Regions from separate parts of the Variovorax boronicumulans genome, predicted to be linked through region 2. Evidence: riboswitches for the same ligand, from Rfam matches in the RefSeq annotation. Region 2 holds a riboswitch; the other holds the start of a gene.
What was found. Region 2 has a riboswitch for S-adenosylhomocysteine ahead of metH (methionine synthase). Riboswitches for the same ligand answer to the same signal wherever they lie in the genome.

Region 1: linked by a shared signal. The riboswitch ahead of ahcY (adenosylhomocysteinase) and the one ahead of metH (methionine synthase) in region 2 are both predicted to bind S-adenosylhomocysteine.

Annotation. Positions count from the first base shown of each region.
Region 1 covers NZ_BKDH01000005.1:273,979-277,356, reverse strand. The annotation lists gene VHAB30_RS28560 (hypothetical protein) at 1-45, opposite strand, end outside; gene VHAB30_RS28555 (alpha/beta fold hydrolase) at 91-1,020, opposite strand; gene phaP (TIGR01841 family phasin) at 1,043-1,540, opposite strand; S-adenosyl-L-homocysteine riboswitch at 1,792-1,860, shown strand; gene ahcY (adenosylhomocysteinase) at 1,926-3,365, shown strand; gene VHAB30_RS28540 (TlyA family RNA methyltransferase) at 3,371-3,378, shown strand, end outside.
Region 2 covers NZ_BKDH01000003.1:475,697-479,074, reverse strand. The annotation lists gene VHAB30_RS24865 (lipase secretion chaperone) at 1-286, opposite strand, end outside; gene VHAB30_RS24860 (esterase/lipase family protein) at 298-1,353, opposite strand; S-adenosyl-L-homocysteine riboswitch at 1,486-1,561, shown strand; gene metH (methionine synthase) at 1,584-3,378, shown strand, end outside.

The DNA.
Region 1 (3,378 bases), on a different contig from region 2:
CTCGCGCCACAGGGCCATGGGATCGAGGGACGGAAACTGGCTCATGAAAAACACCTCCGTCTGGGTTTGTTGTTGTGTCTGCTTTTTTCTTCAGTGATCGTCGCGCCGCGCCGCCCGTGCGGTGTGCGCGGCGATGGCCTCGATGATCTGCGGCCACATCGCGATCGGCAGCGCATGGCCCATGCGCGGAATGCGCAGCAGCGTCGCACCGGGAATGGCCTCGGCCACGTCGATGCCGCAGGCCACGGGCACCAGCGGATCGACATCGCCGTGGATCACCAGCGTCGGCACCTGCACCGCGCGCAGCGCCGGCTTGCGGTTGCCCGACGCGAACACGGCCGCCAGCTGCCGCGCCACGCCGCCCGGGTTGAGGCCGCGCAGGAAGGCCAGTTGCGCGCGCTCGGCGTCGCGCGCCTCGTCGAGCGGAAAGGCGTCGGGCCCGCGCAGCACGCGCCACAGCTTGGCGTGGTGCGGCAGGTAGGCCTCGAAGCGGGTCGGCGCGGGCGCGAACAGCACCGCCAGCGCCTCGGGCGTGGGCGGCGGCAGGGCCGGGTCGCCGGTGCTCGACATGATGCTGGTGAGCGAGCGCATCCGCCCCGGGTGATGGATGGCCATCTCCTGCCCGATGGCGCCGCCCATCGACGCCCCCACGACGTGGGCGCGCGCGATGCCCAGCGCGTCGAGCAGGCCGGCGCAGTCGTCGGCCATGTCGCGCAGCGTGTAGGGCACCTGCAGCGGCCGCCCGGCCATGGCCTGCAGCATCAGCGCCTGGATGTCGGGCACGCCGGCGTGCGGCAGGTGGGTGGAGTGGCCGATGTCGCGGTTGTCGAAGCGGATCACGTGGTGGCCGCCGGCCTGCGCCAGGGCGGCGCAGAACGCGTCGTCCCACGCGACCATCTGGGCGCCGAGGCCCATGACCAGCAACAGCGGCGGCGCCTCGGGGTCGCCGAAGCTGTCCCAGGCCAGTTCGATGCCGTTGGCGCGGGTGCGCCGTTCGGTGCGGGGCGCGACGGCGGTCATGCGGGCCTTTCTTTTCTTCTTGTTACTTGCGCTGCAGCAGCTTCGTGACCTCGTCCACGTTGGCCTGGATGCGCTGGCGCACCACGTCGAAGGCGTCGGCCTGCGACTTGGCGGCCAGGGTGGCCAGTTCCTTGATGTCGTCGACGGCGCGCTGGAACGACTGGCGGCCCAGCTCGTCGAGCTTGGCGAGGTTTTCCTTCGGGTCCTTGCCCGGCATCGCCTTGGCGGCGGTCTGCCATTCGGCGATGGCCGTCTTGATCATCTCGGTCTGTCGCTGCACCACGGTCTGCAGGCCCTGGTAGGACTTCTCGTTGGCCTGCATCAGCGCCTGCAGGTCCTTGCGGCCGCTGTCGAGCAGCTTGCCGGCGCCGCCGGTCAGGTTCAGGTTCTGCAGGCGCTCGGCCATGCCCTTGAGGTTCTTCATCGGATCGAGCATGTCCGCGGCGGACGGCGCCGCCTGCTTCGCGCCGGCGCTGCTGGCGGTGGTTTTTTTCGCGGCGGCTTTCTTGGCAGTGGCCATGGTGCGGAATCTCCTGTGTCGGGTGATGAAAACAATCGAACGGGTGGATGCAGGCAGCGGCCGGGCGGCCGGGGCCCGCCGCCACGATACGCCGGGCCGGCGCGGCTCAGGGCGCTCCAAGCGCGGATTTGCCTGCGGAGTTTCCCGGGGTGGCCCGCGCCGCACGGCCCGGCCTGGCGGGCGCCCGCGCTTTCCGTGATGTGGGATGCCCCGGTCGATTGGCGGGCCGGGCGGCCGCGACTACAATCCGGCGCTCCGAGGAGCGTTGCAGCGCCGTCAGGCGTGAGGCTCGGACCACATCGCAACCACGCTCACCCGCTGTTCTCGCGGTGAGTTTTTCTTCCCCGTACGCAGTGGCATCTTTCAAACCAGTTTTGGAGTTCTCATGAGCGCTGTACTCAAGCCCACCCCCGTCTCGACCGCCGACCAGGCGATTGCCGACCTGTCCCTTGCCGCCTGGGGCCGCAAGGAAATCAAGATCGCCGAAACCGAGATGCCCGGCCTCATGGCCATCCGTGAAGAGTTCTCGAAGGGCCAGGCCCTGAAGGGCGCGCGCATCACGGGCTCGCTGCACATGACCATCCAGACGGCCGTGCTCATCGAGACGCTGCAAGCCCTGGGCGCCGAAGTGCGCTGGGCCTCGTGCAACATCTTCTCGACGCAGGACCACGCCGCCGCCGCCATCGCCGCCGCCGGCACGCCGGTGTTCGCCATCAAGGGCGAGTCGCTGAAGGACTACTGGGACTACACCCACGCCATCTTCGACTTCGGTCCCAAGGGCTCGAAGGGCGAAGGCCCGAACATGATCCTGGACGACGGCGGCGACGCCACGCTGCTCATGCACCTGGGCCAGCGCGCTGAAAAAGACCTGGGCGTGCTCGCCAACCCGACCAGCGAAGAGGAACGCATTCTGTACGCCGCCATCAAGGCCAAGCTGGCCGTGGACGACACCTGGTACACCCGCAAGTCGGCCGAGATCATCGGCGTGACCGAAGAGACCACCACCGGCGTGCACCGCCTGAACGAGATGAGCGCCAAGGGCACGCTGCTGTTCCGCGCCATCAACGTGAACGACTCGGTCACCAAGAGCAAGTTCGACAACCTGTACGGCTGCCGCGAATCGCTGGTGGACGGCATCAAGCGCGCCACCGACGTGATGATCGCCGGCAAGGTGGCCTGCGTGGCCGGCTACGGCGACGTGGGCAAGGGCTCGGCCCAGGCGCTGCGTGCACTGTCGGCGCAGGTGTGGGTCACCGAAATCGACCCCATCAACGCCCTGCAGGCCGCCATGGAAGGCTACAAGGTCGTGACCATGGAGTACGCCGCCGACAAGGCCGACATCTTCGTGACCACCACCGGCAACCGCGACGTGATCCGCCACGAGCACATGGCCGCCATGAAGGACCAGGCCATCGTCTGCAACATCGGCCACTTCGACAACGAGATCGACGTCGCGTCGATCGAGAAGTACGAGTGGGAAGAGATCAAGCCGCAGGTCGACCACATCACCTTCCCGGACGGCAAGAAGATCATCCTGCTGGCCAAGGGCCGCCTGGTGAACCTGGGCTGCGGCACGGGCCACCCGAGCTTCGTGATGTCGTCGTCGTTCGCCAACCAGACCATCGCCCAGATCGAGCTGTTCACCAAGCCCGACGCGTACCAGGCCGGCAAGGTCTACGTGCTGCCCAAGCACCTGGACGAGAAGGTCGCGCGCCTGCACCTGAAGAAGGTCGGCGCCATGCTCACCGAGCTGACCGACTCGCAAGCCGCCTACATCGGCGTGGACAAGAACGGCCCTTACAAGCCGGACACCTACCGCTATTGATCCGCGTGCGCGC
Region 2 (3,378 bases):
GCTGGGCGAGCAGGGCGGGCGCGCGGGCCATCAGCGTGGCCTTGCTGTCGGCCTGCGCTTCGGCGAGCACCTGGTCGAAGAGGGTGATGAGGTCGCTGGTGAGCAGGGCGTCGGGGGCCGCTGCGGTGGACTGCGCCGGACGAGGCGCGGTGGGCACCGCGACCTCCGCCGTGGCGCGCGGCGCGGCGGCCTGCGGCGCGTCGACCGCCCCCGGGCCGAGTGCCAGCCAGCCGGTCCCCGCGGCCACCAGCGCGACGGCGCCGATGGTCAAGGCCACGCCGCGCATGCGCAGCGTCCTCAGAGCCCCGCGCTCTTGAGCCGTGCGGCCTGTTCCCTGAACAGCTCCGGCGGCTTCTTCTCGTAGTACGGGAACTGGCTGCCGTAGGTGTTGCCGAAGGCCTGGTTCACCTCGTCCAGGTGGTTCTGGCGGTAGTCGCCCAGGTGGGTGCCCAGGCGCGTGGTGCAGACCGCGAGCAGGCCGTCGTTGGCCTCGCCGAAGAAGAACAGGCTGCCCAGCGTCGACAGCGCCGTGTCGCTCGGGTCGAACAGGTTGAAGCTGGTCGACACGCCCGACCACGAGTAGTAGCGCACGCCGTTGGCCACGGCCGCACCGCTCTTCACGTCGCAGGACGAGCCCGGCGCGGGGCGCCCCTGCGGGAACTTGGCGTCGAAGGCCGCGCCGCCCGCCGTGGTCAGCGAGGCCAGCGCGTTCAGCGGCACTTCGGGCAGCTGGCTCGGGTCCTTGCCCGAGAGAAAACCGATCAGCCCCGTCAGCAGGCCGACGGCCTTCACCACCAGCGTCTGGCCGATGCCGCCCTCGGGCAGCTTGGCCAGCAGGTCGGCCACCTTCGAGCCGCCGTTGGCGCCGCCCACCGACGTGACCGAGGCCACCATGTCGGGCGCCACCGCCGCCACGTAGCGCACCGTGGGCGAGCCCTGCGAATGGCCGATCAGGTTGAACTTGAGCGTGGGGTTCTGCTCCAGCGCGCGGATGGTCTTGAGCTCCTGCAGCAGCTGCTCGCCGCGGATCTCGGAGGTGTTGGTGCCCGACACCTGCGCCACGTACACCTTGGCGCCCGCAGCGGCCAGCCTGCCGGGGATGTCGTAGAAGTAGTCGACGCCCAGCAGGTTGTCGAAGCCCAGCAGGCCGTGGACCAGCACGATCGGGTACTTCGTCTTCGCCGTGTCGGAGGTGACGCGGGCCTCGACGCGGGTGGCGCTGTCGCCGGCGGCGGCACGCGCCGGTGGCGCATGAACCGCGAGGGCCGCGGCGGCCAGGAGGCCGCAGCTCAGGGCCACGGCGCGCATCGGGGTGGCTGCATGCTGCAACCGGACATTCCACTTCCTGGCCATCGGCGAACTCCCTTACGTTTGGTTAAAAACACGAACGTTCGTTCAGAAACGGTGGGCGCATTCTGTTGACACGTGCAGGAATGAAAACTGGGGTTTTCCCAGGGCGCAATCGAATCGACCTAAAATGCGCGACTTCCCAAGGAGCGTTGCAGCGGTTCGCCACAGAGGTGAATCGTCAGGCTTGGGGCGACAACGACGCTCGCCTGTCCGACTCTTCCGCAGGTGAGGCCATGTCCCAGATTCCCGCATCCGTTTCCGCTCCCGTCGCTCCCCCTCCCATGAAGCTGTCCGGCCTCGAGCCGGTCGCCATTGGCGAAGGCTCGCTGTTCGTCAACATCGGCGAGCGCACCAACGTCACCGGCTCCAAGGCCTTCGCGCGCATGATCCTCAACGGCCAGTTCGAGGACGCCCTGGCCGTCGCGCGCCAGCAGGTGGAGAACGGCGCGCAGGTGATCGACATCAACATGGACGAGGCCATGCTCGACAGCAAGGCTGCCATGGTGCGTTTCCTGAACCTCATCGCCAGCGAGCCCGACATCGCGCGCGTGCCGGTGATGGTCGACAGCTCCAAGTGGGAGGTCATCGAGGCCGGCCTGCGCTGCATCCAGGGCAAGGGCATCGTCAACTCGATCTCCATGAAGGAGGGCGTGGACAAGTTCAAGCACGAGGCCAAGCTGGTCAAGCGCTACGGCGCCGCCGCCGTGGTCATGGCCTTCGACGAGAAGGGCCAGGCCGACACCTACGCACGCAAGATCGAGATCTGCGAGCGCGCCTACCGCGTGCTGGTCGACGAGGTGGGCTTTCCGCCCGAAGACATCATCTTCGACCCGAACATCTTCGCCATTGCCACCGGCATCGAGGAGCACGACAACTACGCGGTCGACTTCATCAACGCCGTGCGCTGGATCAAGCAGAACCTGCCCGGCGCCAAGGTGTCGGGCGGCGTGAGCAACGTGAGCTTCAGCTTCCGCGGCAACGACCCGGTGCGCGAGGCCATCCACACCGTGTTCCTGTACCACGCGATCCAGGCGGGCATGGACATGGGCATCGTCAACGCCGGCATGGTCGGCGTGTACGACGACCTCGAACCCACGCTGCGCGAGCGCGTGGAAGACGTGGTGCTCAACCGCCGCCCCGACGCGGGCGAGCGCCTGGTCGAAGTGGCCGAGACCGCCAAGAGCGGCGCCAAGGACGACAGCAAGAAGCTCGAATGGCGCGGCACGCCCGAGCACCCGGTGCACGTCAACCAGCGCCTGTCGCACGCGATGGTGCACGGCATCACCGACTTCATCGTCGAGGACACCGAAGAGGCCTACCAGCAGATCCTCGCCAAGGGCGGGCGTCCGCTGCACGTGATCGAAGGCCCGCTCATGGACGGCATGAACATCGTGGGCGACCTGTTCGGCCAGGGCAAGATGTTCCTGCCGCAGGTGGTGAAGTCGGCGCGCGTGATGAAGTCGGCCGTGGCCCACCTCATTCCGTACATCGAGGAAGAAAAGCGCCAGGACGAGGCCGCGGGCCGCGACGTGCGCACCAAGGGCAAGATCATCATCGCCACCGTGAAGGGCGACGTGCACGACATCGGCAAGAACATCGTCACCGTCGTGCTCCAGTGCAACAACTTCGAAGTGGTGAACATGGGCGTGATGGTTCCGTGCCACGAAATTCTGGCGAAGGCCAAGGTCGAGGGCGCGGACATCGTGGGCCTGTCGGGCCTCATCACGCCCAGCCTCGAAGAGATGCAGTACGTGGCCGGCGAGATGCAGAAGGACGACCACTTCCGCATCAAGAAGATCCCGCTGCTCATCGGCGGCGCCACCACCAGCCGCGTGCACACGGCCGTGAAGATCGCGCCGCACTACGAAGGCCCCGTGGTCTACGTGCCCGACGCCTCGCGCAGCGTGAGCGTGGCGCAGAGCCTGCTCTCGGACCAGGCCACCGCGTACATCGACGAGATCAACGCCGACTACGAGAAGGTGCGCACGCAGCACGCCAACAAGAAGCAGGTGCCGATGTGGCCGCTGG